3 regions of the Algihabitans albus genome follow, and region 3 is predicted to be linked to each of the others. Evidence: riboswitches for the same ligand, from Rfam matches in the RefSeq annotation. Region 3 holds a riboswitch; each other region holds the start of a gene.
What was found. A riboswitch is a leader RNA that binds a small molecule or an ion and turns the genes downstream of it on or off. The one in region 3 is predicted to bind thiamine pyrophosphate.
Positions count from the first base shown of each region.

Region 1 (4,542 bases), on a different contig from region 3:
CTCCGGCGAGCGTGGCAAGGAGGCGCTTCGCCTCGACCGTTCGAGCCAGAGTCATGTTCGAACGACTCCCAGCAGCGGCCGCGGCTCAAGGGATCCGCTCCGCGAGCGGTCAGGCCGGGCGGCTAGGGTCTTCAAGCAACAGAAGAGGGCGGGTCTCGGGCGGCCTCGGCGAGGTCGCCGATCGCAGAAGCGCTCTAAGGCGGGCTATGGAGCTGCTCGTGCAGCGATGCACTTAGGACCTGCGGATTGGCGCATTTCCGATCCGGCTCAAGCCTGATTTGACAGCATCGCCGACCGCGCCGCCGCAAGGCGGACGGCTGATCGGGCTCGCCGACAGCGATAGCGAAATCCCTCGGCGCGACTGCGGCGCGGAGACTGGATGAGAAGAACCGCGTGATCATGAAACCCCCGACGAATGGCTGATTGAACTGGTCGTCCATCAACTCTTGAATCAGTCGATTGCCTTAGAAACAAAACCAATTAAATATGCATATGAAATATATATTTAATTACGTCAAAGGGCAAAATTGGGCCTTACGACCTTTCGCCAAACACCTGACAGGGAATTCGAGATCCGTGAGACTTGCGAAGTCGCCCGTGTCACAGCACACAAGGGGCTATGAGACAGACGTCGGGTGATTTCCCGAACGGGGAAAGAAAGTGGTAGTTTCAGTCAATACAGTCGGGCAAGAGCTGTTTGCGGTAGAAATAATATGTATATTGCATTCATAAATAGGTAGACGAAGATGCGGTTGAACGTCCAAACGGACTATGCACTGAGGCTGCTGACCTTTCTGGCGGTTGCGGAGGAGACACGCGCGACCACGGCCGACATCGCCGATCGCTTCGGGATTTCCAAGACGCACCTGACAAAGGTCGCAAACACGCTCGGGCACGAAGGATTCGTCGAGACGGTAAGAGGCCGGGCGGGCGGCCTTCGACTGGCGCAACCGGCCGGACAGATCGTCATCGGCAAGGTCGTGCGGCGCATGGAAGCTGACTTCGCCATCGCCGAATGCTTCCAAAGTGGAACGGGCGGCGAAAAGAGCGGTTGCCTGATCTTTCCCGCTTGCCGGCTGCGGGGCGTCCTGCAGCAGGCCTTGGAGGCCTTCATGGCCACGCTCGACGCGGTCACCCTGCACGACCTCGTCACGCTGAACCCCGATCTAAAGGGGCTCTTGAGTCCCGAAGAAGCCTGATCGGATCGGTCTCAAGACAGGCGAATCAAGACAGGCCGACCTTGCCCATCTCCAGGAACTTGGCGCGGCGCTGCTGGCGCAACTCGCCCGGCGCAACCGCCTTGAGGCTGCCCAAGGCGGACGACAGAGCGTCGCCGACCGCCGCGATGATGGTGGAAGGGTCGCGATGCGCGCCGCCGATCGGCTCCTCGAGCACAGCATCGGTCACGCCGAGGCGATAGAGGTCCTGGGCCGTCAGCCGCAAGGCTTCGGCCGCTTCCTTGGCCTGATCCGAGGAGCGCCAGAGAATCGACGCACAGCCCTCCGGCGAGATCACGGAGTAGACCGAGTGCTCCAGCATCAGCACCCGGTCGGCGGTGGCCAAGGCCACGGCACCGCCGGACCCGCCTTCGCCGATCACCACGGCGACCACTGGCACCTGCAGGCCGAGCGAAACCTGCATCGACTTGGCGATGGCCTCGGCCTGACCCCGCTCCTCGGCGCCGATGCCGGGATAGGCGCCGGGCGTATCGACGAAGGTCACCACGGGCAGACGAAAGCGCTGGGCGAGCCCCATCAAGCGCTGCGCCTTGCGATAACCCTCGGGACGAGCCATCCCGAAGTTGCGGACCTGACGGCTTTGAAGGTCCTTGCCCTTCTCCTGCCCCAGGATCACGCAGGCGTAACCGCGCAAGCGGCCGAGACCGCTCAGAATCGCTGCGTCTTCCCCATAGAGGCGGTCGCCCGCCAAGGGGACGAAGTCGTCGACCAACTGGGCGATGTAGTCGCTGGCTTGAGGCCGCTGCGGATGGCGAGCCACCTGAGTCTTCTGCCAAGCGGACAGCTTGGCATAGGTGCTCCGCAGCAGGCGGTCGGCCTTCGCCTGGAGGCGCCCCACCTCCTCGGCAATGTTCAGGTCGCCGGCGTCGGAAAGGTGCTTGAGCTCTTCGATCTTGCCTTCCAGCTCGGCGACCGGCTTCTCGAAATCCAGATAATCACGCATGGCGCGGGGGATAGCACAGGGCTTCGCAATCGCACAGATGCAAAACTCCATGACACTTATCCGCCAAGCCTCTTTCACGAAGCATTGCAAGACGGCGCGGGACGGTTATTCTGATTCCGACGTTCCTAGGGGTGTCCCTGCCGGTCGCGGTCGCGGCCGGCCCGGGGGCTGAGATACCGTCCGGCAAGGCGGTGACCCTTCGAACCTGATCCGGATCATGCCGGCGCAGGGAAAGGACGGTCGGCATCGCCTCGGAAGCGCTCCGGGCAGAGGGTCGGCACCCTTCCTTCCGTTCGGCCGGGAGGAGATGCCAGATGATGTTCCGCTTTGCCTTTTGCCTTGCCATCTCGCTGCTGACGGCGGCTTCGCCTGCCAGGGCCGAGACGCTGACGGTTCTGTTGGACTGGTTCGTCAATCCGGACCACGCGCCGCTGATCGTGGCCCTTGATCGCGGCTACTTCGCCGAAGAAGGGCTGGAGGTCGAGTTCCTGGAACCGGCCGACCCCAACGATCCCCCGAAACTGGTTGCCGCGGGGCAGGTCCCGATCGCCATCTCCTATCAGCCCCAGCTCCACATGCAGGCGGCTCAGGGCCTGCCGGTGGCGCGCATCGCGACCTTGGTGGCCACCCCCTTGAACACACTGGTGGTGCTGGCCGAGGGTCCCGTCGAAACCCTGGCCGACCTGGAAGGCCGCAAAATCGGCTACTCCGTCGGCGGCTTTGCCGAGGCCATGTTGAGCGGCATGCTGGCGCCGGCCGGCTTGAGCCTGGAGGACGTCGAGCTGATCAACGTCAACTTCGCCCTCAGCGCCTCGCTGCTGTCGGGTCAGGTGGATGCGGTGATCGGCGCCTACCGCAACTTCGAGCTCAACCAGTTGGAAATCGAGGGTTCGGAAGGCCGCGCCTTTTATCCCGAGGAGCATGGGATTCCGGCCTACGACGAGCTGGTGGTGATCGCCAACGCGAACCGTCTGGAGGACCCCCGCCTGCCGGCCTTCATACGTGCCCTCGAACGCGGCACGATCTACACCATCAACCATCCCGAAGACTCCTGGGAGATCTTCAAGGCCTACAAACCGGGGCTGGACGACGAGTTGAATCGACGTGCCTGGTGGGACACCCTGCCGCGCTTCGCTCTGCGGCCCGCGGCCCTGGACGAAGGGCGCTATCGCCGCTTCGCGCAGTTCCTGATCGATCAGGGCGTGATCGAGGAGGCCCCGGCCTTGGAGAGCTACGCGGTGGAGTTGGAGTAGACCTGAGATCAGGCCGCTTTAGCCGGCGCGGATCTCCGCCAGGAACTGCTCGACTTCGGCGCCCAACTCGTTGGACTGGTTCGAGAGATCGCCCGACAGCCCGAGCAACTGCTGCGCGGTCTCGAGGTTGGTCTGAGCCGCAGTGGACACGCTGGAGATATTGCGTGCCGTCTCCTGAGTGCCCCCGGCCGCCTGCTGAGCGTTGCGGGCGATCTCCTGAGTGGCGGCCGACTGCTCCTCGACCGCCGCCGCGATAGTCGCCGAGATCTGTTGCATCGAAGAGTTGGTCGTCCGAATCGTCTCCATGGCCTGGGCCGCTTCGACGGAGATGCCCTGCATGGAGCTGATCTGTTGGCCAATCTCCTCGGTGGCCTTGGCCGTCTGAGTCGCCAGATTCTTGACCTCACTGGCCACGACAGCGAAGCCCTTACCGGCCTCGCCGGCCCGCGCAGCCTCGATGGTCGCATTCAGCGCCAGCAGGTTGGTCTGCTCGGCGATCTCCTGGATCAGAGTCACGATCGCACCGATCTTCTCGGCCGAGGTCTTCAGACTTCCAACGGTTTGACTGGTCTGCTCGGCCTTGCTGGATGCCTCATCGGCGATCCGCGCGGCCTCGCCGACCTGACCGCTGACCTCCCGGATCGAGGCCGACAGTTCTTCGGCGGCACTCGCAACGGTCTGAACGTTCTGTGCGGCTTCGTCGGTCGTCGCGGCGACGCTGACGCTGGACTGACTGGCGCTCTCGGCACTCTCCGCGACGGTCTGGGACGCAGACTGCATGCTGCCGGCGGCGCTGACCAAGCCGCCCACGAGTCCACCGACCGAACTCTCGAAGCGGGAGGCCAACTGATCGAAGGTGCGACGGCGCTCGGCTTCGGCCTCGCGGCGCGCCTGTTCGGCTTCGGCCTGCATCTGCTGCTTCTGTTGCGCTTGCTCCTTGAAGACCTGCAGCGCCTCCGCCATCCGGCCGACTTCGTCGCCGCGACTGGTCTCGGCGATCGCAACCTCCAGGTCGCCGTCGGCGATCCGTCGCATCTTGGCCGAAAGTCCCCCGAGGCTGCTGACCAAGTCTCTCTGGACCGCGTAGACGAGCGCCACCGCAATCAGA
Region 1 covers NZ_QXNY01000004.1:613,270-617,811, reverse strand. Annotated here, with positions in the region: gene yddG (aromatic amino acid exporter YddG) at 1-55, opposite strand, end outside; gene DBZ32_RS13035 (Rrf2 family transcriptional regulator) at 747-1,199, shown strand; gene DBZ32_RS13030 (acetyl-CoA carboxylase carboxyltransferase subunit alpha) at 1,225-2,181, opposite strand; TPP riboswitch at 2,299-2,431, shown strand; gene DBZ32_RS13025 (ABC transporter substrate-binding protein) at 2,496-3,434, shown strand; gene DBZ32_RS13020 (methyl-accepting chemotaxis protein) at 3,453-4,542, opposite strand, start outside.
Region 1: linked by a shared signal. The riboswitch ahead of DBZ32_RS13025 (ABC transporter substrate-binding protein) and the one ahead of DBZ32_RS01765 (ABC transporter ATP-binding protein) in region 3 are both predicted to bind thiamine pyrophosphate.

Region 2 (4,542 bases), on a different contig from region 3:
GCTGTTGGGTCTCGACCACTTGCTTGTAGTGCTCGACCAAACCATGGGTGCGGTTGATCGGAACGGCCTCGCAGAGACGCCGCCCAATCCAGTGCGCCCGCGGCTTTGTCATCATCTGCTCGGCTCGTCGATTCATGTCGGCGATCGTAAAGTCGATAATCTTGCCGGTATCGTCGCGCAAGCTGCGCAGAAAGTAGTAGCCATGCAGCGAGCCCTCGACCGCCGCCTCGCGCTGCGCGGTGGCGCGCTGGGCCCGCCGGATCTGAACGCTGAGCAACCAGACCCCGCCGAGAATGATGGCCAGCGCGGTAACCATCACCAGCAGATCGCGCCAGACCCCCCTGCGCCAGTCCGCCAGCGACTGGCCCCGGTCGATCGATACGGTCACCGCCAAAGGCAAATCGGGTACGGGGCCGAGCCCGACGATACGCATCCGTCCGTCCCAGGCAGAAGGTCCCTCGAGTGCACGCGGCTCCTCAAACAAGTCGGCATTGACCTCGAAGGGAAACATCGTCTGGCCGACCTGCGCGCCCGATCCTGGGAAGCGCGCCAGCAAGAGACCGTCGCTGCGCCAAAGCCCGAGGGAGGTCGTGTGAAGGTTGCTGGAGCGGCGGTAGAGATCATGGAAGTAGCGGCCGTCCAGATTTGCCACCACGATACCGCCGAAGTCGCCGTTCGGCAGATCGATCCGCCGGCTGACCGGAATACTCCACTGGTCCCCGGCGACGCGCGGCTCACCTATGCTGAGGCTGCCCCTCGGCTCGTCTTTGTGGTGCCGCCAGTAGGCATAGCTGGAGACCTGATGCGGCAAACTGGCGGTCGGGCCGGCCGCGACGCGCACCTGGCCCTCGGCGTCGATCACCCGGAAGCTCACAACTTGCGGAAGCTTGACCAACAGCTCTTCCAGGCGGCCGCGCGCGTCTGTCGGAGTCGAGCCATACCGAGGATAGGTGACGGCAAAGCTGCGGAGCACGAGATCCACGGTATCCAGGCTACGCGCGGTATGCTCGGCGATCAGCTTGACCGTATCCAACGTGCTCGAGCGCGCCGTCTCCAGGACGACACGACGCGACTCGACGAGATTCCAGGCGTTCAGTCCGGCCAGCAGAAGGCAGAGCACGATACCGAAGGCAAGCAAACTGCGCCGGGGCATCTCCGTGCCGTTGAGCGCCGGTCTTCGCTCCAAGTCCGCGCGACCGGCAACAGTCGGTGCAACGTCTCTTCCAGACAGCGCCATCGGGAGAATTCTCGCAGTACGGAGAGTTTCTTAACGCGAGAGCTTCTACTGATAGTGGTTGACATAGTATTAATGCCTACGAACGGCCTGCCAAGGCGTGCGCGTAAGTCGAATCCCCTAACAGATCGAACCTCCAGGTGGACTGGCGAGCCTTCGGGTTAACGCGCTCGTCGACTAGTCTTGAGCGTCGCCGGCGCGCCAACCGTCGGGGTTGTCCAGGAAGGCCTTCACGTCGGTCAGGCCGTCACCCGACAGATAGCCTGCCGTTTCGGCCGCCGCCAAGGCATCGTACCAGGTGCAAAGGGCATGCAGCTTCACCCCCTCCGCCTCCAGCCGAGCGATACCTTCGGGAAAGATGCCGTAGTGGAAGACCACAAAGCTGTGCGCCACTTTGGCACCGGCCGTGCGCAACGCTTCGACGAATCCGAGTTTGGAACCGCCATCGGTCGCCAGATCCTCAACCAACAAGACGCGCGCACCCTCTGAAAAGCTGCCCTCGATCCTGGCGTTCCGCCCGAACCCCTTGGGTTGCTTGCGCACATAGACCATGGGCAAGGCCAGCCGCTCCGCGATCCAGGCCGCGAAGGGAATGCCTGCCGTCTCGCCGCCGGCGATCGCATCGAGCGACTCGTAGCCGATGGCATCGGCGATCCGCTCCACCGCCAAGTCCATCAGCCGCGCCCGCGCTCGCGGGAAGGAGATGATCTTGCGGCAGTCGACATAGACCGGGCTTTGCCGCCCGGAGGTGAAAGTAAAGGGGTCTTCAGGCCGGAACAGAACCGCCTCGATTTCCAACAGAATGTCGGCAGTGGTGCGTGCGGCCGTTTTGGCGCCGCTGACGGGCGTGGTCATGGATCAGGACTCCTGTCGGGTAGCGGTGTAACGGCGCGGTCATAGCTGCCTTTGCCCGATCGAGGCAACGCCACCCCTTCACAGCCGGCATCCCAAGGTCCATCATAACCTCGACATAAGGCCCGGGGTGTCCCGCACAGCGCATGCTGCAACGGGGCTGAGATCACACCCGCCGAACCTGATCTGGATCATGCCAGCGCAGGGAGCCGCCGATACCTCCGCCTGCAAACGTCAAGCGGGTCGCCAGAGGTCCCGAGCATTCGACGGCTTCGCTTTCCCGCGCTGGGGGAGGAACCGAGATGCACGTCGCAAACCGCCGCCGCTTTCTCGCCTTTGCAACCGGCGCCACAGCCGCCGCCAGCTTGTCTGCCCCAGCGATCGCAAGGGAGCGCCGGATTTGGCGCCTGGCCACATCTTGGCCGAGGAACGCACCCGGACCCGGCACCACAGCCGCCCGCCTGGCCGAACGGATCACCGCACTGTCGAGTGGCCGTCTGACGGTGGAGCTGCATGCGGCCGGCGAGCTGGTACCGGCCCTGGAAGTCTTCGACGCGGTCTCCGCAGGCACAGTCGAGATGGGGCACTCGGCAGCCCTCTTCTGGTCCGGAAAGATGCCCTCCGCGCCCTATTTCACGGCGGTGCCCTTCGGACTGATGCCGGAGGGACACGACGCCTGGCTGACAGCCGGTGGCGGCCAGGCGCTCTGGGACGAGCTTTACGGAACCTTCGGTGTGAAGCCCTTCGCCGCCGGCAACTCCGGCATCCAGATGGGAGGCTGGTATCGGCGGCGGATCGAGAAACTGGAAGACATGAAAGGCCTACGGCTGCGCATGCCGGGGCTGGGCGGCGAAGTGCTGCGCCGGCTGGGTGCCGCGCCCGTGACCCTGCCGCCGGGCGAAATCTTCGGCGCGCTTTCGACAGGTGCAATCGACGGCGCCGAGTTCCTGGGACCCTGGCAGGACCGCGCGCTCGGCCTTCAGCGGGCGGCGACCTTCTATCTCTGGCCCGGCTGGCATGAACCGAACGGCAGTGCCGAAGCCCTGATCTCGGCAAAGGCCTATGCCGACCTGCCCAGCGATCTGCAGCAGCTCGTCACGGCCTGCTGCGAAGTGGAAAACCGACGAGGCCCAGCCGAAGCCGAATGGCGCAACGCCGCAGCGCTCGCACAGTTCGAAGAAGAGGGCACCGTCACTCTGCACCCTTGGCCGACCGAGGTGCTGCGGGCCGCGCGCCTGGAAAGCGAAGCCGTGCTGGCGGAGCTGGCGGAAACAAGCGCGCTCGACCGACGCATCCGAGACTCCTACTCCGCGGCCAAGACCCTCTTTCTACACTGGGGACGGGTCGGACGGCATGCGCTGCTGAGCGCCCAGATCGACGCCTGAACCCCGCTTTGACCCATCGAGAGGAGATCTCCATGACCCTCGCCGCCACCCTCGACCAACCGTCCAAAACCCTGCATGCCCTGCGCGAGCAAAGGCCTCTGGTCCAGAACATCACCAATTTCGTCGCCATGGACCTGGCAGCCAACACTCTGCTAGCGGTCGGCGCGTCGCCGGCCATGGTACATGCGCCCCAGGAGGCGGCAGAGTTCGCAGCCCTTGCCGGTGCCCTGACCGTCAATCTGGGAACCATGGAAGCCCATTGGGTCGAGTCCGCCGAAGCTGCCGCCAAGGCAGCCGCCGCCGCGGGGCGGCCCTGGGTGCTGGACCCCGTCGCGGTCGGCGCAACCGGCTTCAGACGCGGCAACGCCGCACGCCTGCTGGCCTGTAAGCCGACGGTGGTGCGCGGCAACGCGTCGGAGATCATGACACTTGCGGGCCTCAGCGGGGCGGAAGGCAAGGGCGTCGATTCGACCGTGGGGTCGGAGTCGGCGGTCGAGGCGTCGCAGCGTCTGGCGCAAAGCTGCGGGGCCGTGGTGGTGGTGACCGGAGCCCTGGATCACGTCAGCGACGGCACCCGCCAGGCCACCTGCGCCAACAGCCACGAAATGATGACGAGGATCACCGCCAGCGGCTGCGCCTTGACAGCTCTGACCGGTGCCTGCCTGGCCGTCGAGCCAGAGCCCCTGGCGGCGGCGCTGCATGCCCTGGCGATCTACGGCGTCGCGGCGGAGCGCGCCGCAGCGCGCTCGCGCGGCCCGGGTAGCTTGCGCGTCAATCTTCTCGACGAGCTCTATCTGCTCGACGGCGGCGACCTCGACCGAGCCGCGAGGCTCGGATGAGCGCGCGCCAGACCCTCGACCTCTCGGTCTACCTGGTGCTGGGCCGCAGCGACTGCCGCCGTCACGGTTTGGAGGAGGTCGTCGCTCGCGCCCTGGCCGGCGGCGCCACCCTGGTTCAGTTGCGTGAGAAAGAATTGCCGGCGCACGACTATCTGGAGCTGGCCCGAAGCCTTCTGCCGCTGCTCGAGAAGGCCGGCGTTCCGCTGATGATCAACGACCGGGTCGAGGAGGC
Region 2 covers NZ_QXNY01000003.1:78,387-82,928, forward strand. Annotated here, with positions in the region: gene DBZ32_RS07135 (ATP-binding protein) at 1-1,237, opposite strand, end outside; gene DBZ32_RS07140 (orotate phosphoribosyltransferase) at 1,412-2,089, opposite strand; TPP riboswitch at 2,203-2,313, shown strand; gene DBZ32_RS07145 (TRAP transporter substrate-binding protein) at 2,389-3,471, shown strand; gene thiM (hydroxyethylthiazole kinase) at 3,504-4,310, shown strand; gene thiE (thiamine phosphate synthase) at 4,307-4,542, shown strand, end outside.
Region 2: linked by a shared signal. The riboswitch ahead of DBZ32_RS07145 (TRAP transporter substrate-binding protein) and the one ahead of DBZ32_RS01765 (ABC transporter ATP-binding protein) in region 3 are both predicted to bind thiamine pyrophosphate.

Region 3 (4,542 bases):
CCGCGCCGTTTGGTCTCCGCCAACAAGGTGGCGCCGACGCCGTCCTCTTCCTCGAGGTTGACGCCCTCCGCCCGAATGCCGTGCCGCGCCAGATAGGCGACGAGTTCATGTTCGGAAAGCTTGTCCTCAGGGGTCGGGCCCACCGTTGCGACCGTCACGGATCCGGCGGCGCGCAGGAGGTCGAGCGAACCACGTACGGCACGTACGGCTTCGCGGTTCGAGCGCCAGCCGATCAGGATGTTCTCGCCGAAGGGGGGCACCGGCTTGAGTCTGGGAAGCAGCAGCACGGGGCAACCGACTTCCAGCACCAGTTCCTCGGCAAGGCGCAGGCGAAAGCGGTCTTCCAGATACTCGCCCGGCTCCGAGTGGCTGACGATCATCAGGTCGGCGACATGGGCGTGACGGGACAGCACCTGCTGGTGGCTGCCGTCCTCGACCACCCAGGTGTGCGAAACGCCCTGGTTGCTGCAGGTTCCCTCGAACTCCTTCTCCAAGGCGGCCGCGCGGGCACGCGCCTGCTCCTGCGCCTCGGCCAGAAAGACTGCGGAGGCACCGCGCCCCGCGACACTGGCCGGCATGCCGACCGGAAAGGTTATGAAGAGTGCGGTGATATGGGCGTTGTGCTGCTTTGCCAGACGCACCGCCACGTCCAGCCGCTCGACGTGATGCGCGTCGTTGGCCAGATGGACCAGGATGGTCTTGATCGGCATAGGGGTCGGAATCCTCTTCGCGGGCAAGCGACGGCCGGTTCTGATGCCGACCGTTCGTAGTCATCGGTTCTTTGAGAGTGGCACGCTAGAGCAGATCGCGACCCGATGGAATCGCTTTGCAGTCTCGTCGACGGCCCGAGCCCTCAGTTGCGTTCCCGGGCCCAGGGCACGGCGGCGCGGCATCCGTGATCGATCAGCGCGTAGAGCGCCAGAGCCAGCAGCGCCAGCACGAAGAGAGCTGCGAACATCACATCGGTCTGCATCCGGCCGTTTGCGTCCAGCATCATGCGGCCGAGGCCCGCGCCCGCGCCGACCCATTCGCCGACCACCGCCCCGATCGGGGCCGTGGCGGCCGCGACCCGCAGGCCCGACGTCAGGGCTGGAAGCGCCGCCGGCAGGCGCACGCGCAGCAGAATCGAAAGGCGGCTTCCCCCCATCGTCTGAGCCAGGTCCAGCCAGCCGGGATCCGTCCGGCGGAGACCGTCGTAGAAGGCGGCGGTCACCGGGAAGTAGATGATCAAGGTGGCCATCGCGATCTTGGGGCCGAGGCCGTAGCCGAACCAGAGCACCAGGAGCGGGGCTATGGCGAAGACCGGGATCGCCTGGCTGACCACCAGCAGCGGCAGAAGCCAGCGCCGCAGCGGCGGCAGCAGAGCCAGCGAGAGCGCCGAGAGGCATCCGAGCAGGGTGCCGAGCAGCAGCCCGAAGACGATCTCCAACCCGGTCACCCAGGCATTCGCCAGCAGCTCCCGCCAGCGCTCGAGAAGCACGTCGCCGACACGCAGGGGACCCGGCAGCAGGAAATGCGGAACCCCGCTCAACGTGACGCCCAGGTGCCAGACGACCAGCACGGCGAGAAAAACCAGCAAGGGACGCAGCAGCGTCATACCGGGGTCCGGGCACGGCCGAGCCGGGCAAGCAGGTCGGCCTGTCCGCGCAGCACCGCCGGATCGCTCGCCTCGCGCGGGGTCGGGCCTTCGGGGCGGCTTGGCCTTTCCAGGCGCGCGGGACGTCCCGCCATGATCAGAAGGCCCTGGGCCAGCCGCAGGGCCTCCAGCGGATCGTGCGTCACCAGCAGAACCGTGCGGCCCGCCAGCTTCTCGGCGGCCAGGGATTGAAGGTCGAGGCGGGTGATGGCGTCGAGCGCCCCGAAGGGCTCGTCCATCAGAACCACCGGCCGATTTTCGAAGAGCGTGCGGGCGAGCGCCACGCGCTGACGCATGCCGCCCGAGAGGGCCGCCGGCTTGTCGTGCCGACGGTCGCCGAGACCGACCTCCGCCAACAGCGCTTCGGCACGGGCGAAATCCGGGGCGGTGCCGCGCAGGCGGTCGCCCAGCAGGACATTGCCGGTCAGATCGAGCCACGGCAGCAACAGGTCCTGCTGAGCCATGTAGGCGACACGGCCGGTCAGCGGCTGGCCGCTGCCGTCGTGCACCCGGCCTTCGGCGGCGGCTTCCAGGTCGGCGATCAGCCGCAGCAGGCTCGACTTGCCGACGCCGGAGGGGCCGAGCAGGGCGGTGATCTCGCCGGCCGGAAGGGTCAGATGCAGGTCGTCGAACAGCGGCAGGCCGTCATAGACCAGGCTGGCGGCCTCGACCGTCACGGTGGGTGCGGTCTGCTTCGGGGAGCCTAGCGGCGAGGCGTACATGCGGCAGCCCACCTCCCTACGCCGGTGCGAACCGGATCAGGTTCTTGGGGTCGTCCCCCAGGATGCGCTCCTGGTTGCGGGACCTCTCAGCCGTCGAACGGCTCCCCCGGTGAAAAGAGACGGCACTATGGCGCGGCTTGCCGCCGGATGCCAGCTTGCCGCACTGGACAGACTTGGCGGGGGCCACCATACCCTCATTGCAATGCCGGAAACGCTCGACCGTCCGTCTCCCTCAGCCGCAGCGCCCGCGCCCGCCAGACCCGCGGCGGCGCCGCGCATGATCGGGCATGAAATCTACCGCCGCTCGACCTATGGCCGGGCTCATCCGCTGGCGATCCCGCGCGTCTCCACCTGTATCGACCTCTGCCGCGTGCTCGGGTGGCTGCCGGACCGGCAGTATCTGGTCTCCCCGCAGGCAACGGCGGCCGAGTTGGCCCGCTTTCACCATCCCGACTACATCGCCGCCGTGCAGCGGGCGGAGCGGGACCAGCGCCTCGAAGCCGAGGTCAAGCGGCGTTTCCAACTCGGGTTGGCCGGCAACCCGATCTTTCCCGAAGTCTTCCGGCGTCCCGCCACGGCCTGCGGCGGTTCCATCCTGGCCGCCGACCTCTTGTTGGCGGAAGGCGGTCTGGTCCACTCGCCGGCGGGCGGGACCCATCACGGGCGGCCGGACCGCGCCAGCGGCTTCTGCTACTTCAACGACCCGGTGCTCGGAATTCTGAGATTGCTGGACGGCGGACTGACCCGCGTCTTCTATCTCGATATCGACGCGCATCACGGCGACGGCGTTCAGGACGCCTTTCACGACGACCCGAGGGTCTTCACGCTGTCCTTGCACGAGGAGGGGCGCTGGCCCCTGTCCCGCGGCGAGACCGGGGGGCCGGGCAGCCTGGCGGATCGCGCCGGGGGTCTGGCGCGCAATCTGCCGCTGCCGCCAGGCGCCAACGACAGCGAAGCGCTCTTCCTGCTGGAAGCGGCGATCCTGCCGCTCATCGAGGCTTTCGAACCCGAAGCGATCGTCCTGCAATGCGGCGCCGATGCGCTGGAGGAAGATCCGCTGAGCAAACTCTCGCTTTCGAACGGCGCGCTCTGGCGGATCGCCGAGGCGATCAAACCTCTGGCACCGCGCCTGCTGGCGCTGGGCGGCGGCGGCTACAATCCCTGGTCGGTGGGGCGCGCCTGGGCCGGTCTCTGGGGCATCTTGAACGGGCGGGAGATTCCGGAACGCCTGCCGCCGGCGGCCGAATCGCTGCTGCGCGGCCTGCAGTGGCGCCACCGCCTGGGCCGCTCTCCGCCCGAGGCCTGGTTCACGACACTGGCCGACGCTCCGAGATCGGGGCCGATCCGGCCGGAAATCCGAGCCGCCGCCGCCGCCGTGCTCGCACCCTGACCGGCAAATCTCTCGACAGACGGAGTGAAGCTCTTGTCCCCGAAGTCCTTGCCTGGGCCGCTTCCGCGGGCTACAGCGTCGCTCATGGTCCGCTTTCTGCTGTTCGTCTTTCTCTTCCAGGCTCCGCCATTGGTCTCGGCGGCGGCCTCGGACCTGCCGGTCGTGCCGCTGACCATCGCCACGGCCGACGGCAGCCAGCACGACTTTCGGGTCGAGCTGGCCCGGACGCCGGACGAACAGGCGCAGGGACTGATGTTTCGCGAGGAGTTGGCGGCCGATGCCGGCATGCTCTTCGTGCATCGGCGGCCGAGGGTGTCCAGCTTCTGGATGAAGGATACCTACATCCCGCTTGACATGATCTGGATCGGGCCGGACTGGACGATCCTGGGCGCGCATGAAAACGCCGTGCCGCATTCGACGGCGCCGATTTCCTCGAACGTCCCGGTGCGGGCGATCCTCGAGGTGCCGGGCGGAACCTTCGCGCGCCTCGGCCTGGCCCGTGGCGACCGGGTCAAGGTCAACGGCTTGAACTAGCGGCGGCCTGAACCGGCGGCGGCGCGGCTTCCGCCGCGCAGCCCGGTCAAGCTCGGACCGCTAGGCCTCGGGCGTGCCGCTCAGAACCTCTTCGAGCGGTCGCCAGCCTTCGCCGGCGGCCATCAGGCAGCTCAGACCCGTCGGGGAGGTGACGATGATCGTCCAGGTTCCGTCTTCACCGCTCGACAGAACTTCGACCAGACCCCCGGTGTTGGTCACGCCCAAGGCGACCGGAGCTTCCCGATACTTGCCGGCCAGAT
Region 3 covers NZ_QXNY01000002.1:61,074-65,615, forward strand. Annotated here, with positions in the region: gene DBZ32_RS01755 (universal stress protein) at 1-710, opposite strand, end outside; gene DBZ32_RS01760 (ABC transporter permease) at 854-1,597, opposite strand; gene DBZ32_RS01765 (ABC transporter ATP-binding protein) at 1,594-2,358, opposite strand; TPP riboswitch at 2,355-2,476, opposite strand; gene DBZ32_RS01770 (acetoin utilization protein AcuC) at 2,486-3,748, shown strand; gene DBZ32_RS01775 (DUF192 domain-containing protein) at 3,833-4,282, shown strand; gene DBZ32_RS01780 (hypothetical protein) at 4,343-4,542, opposite strand, start outside.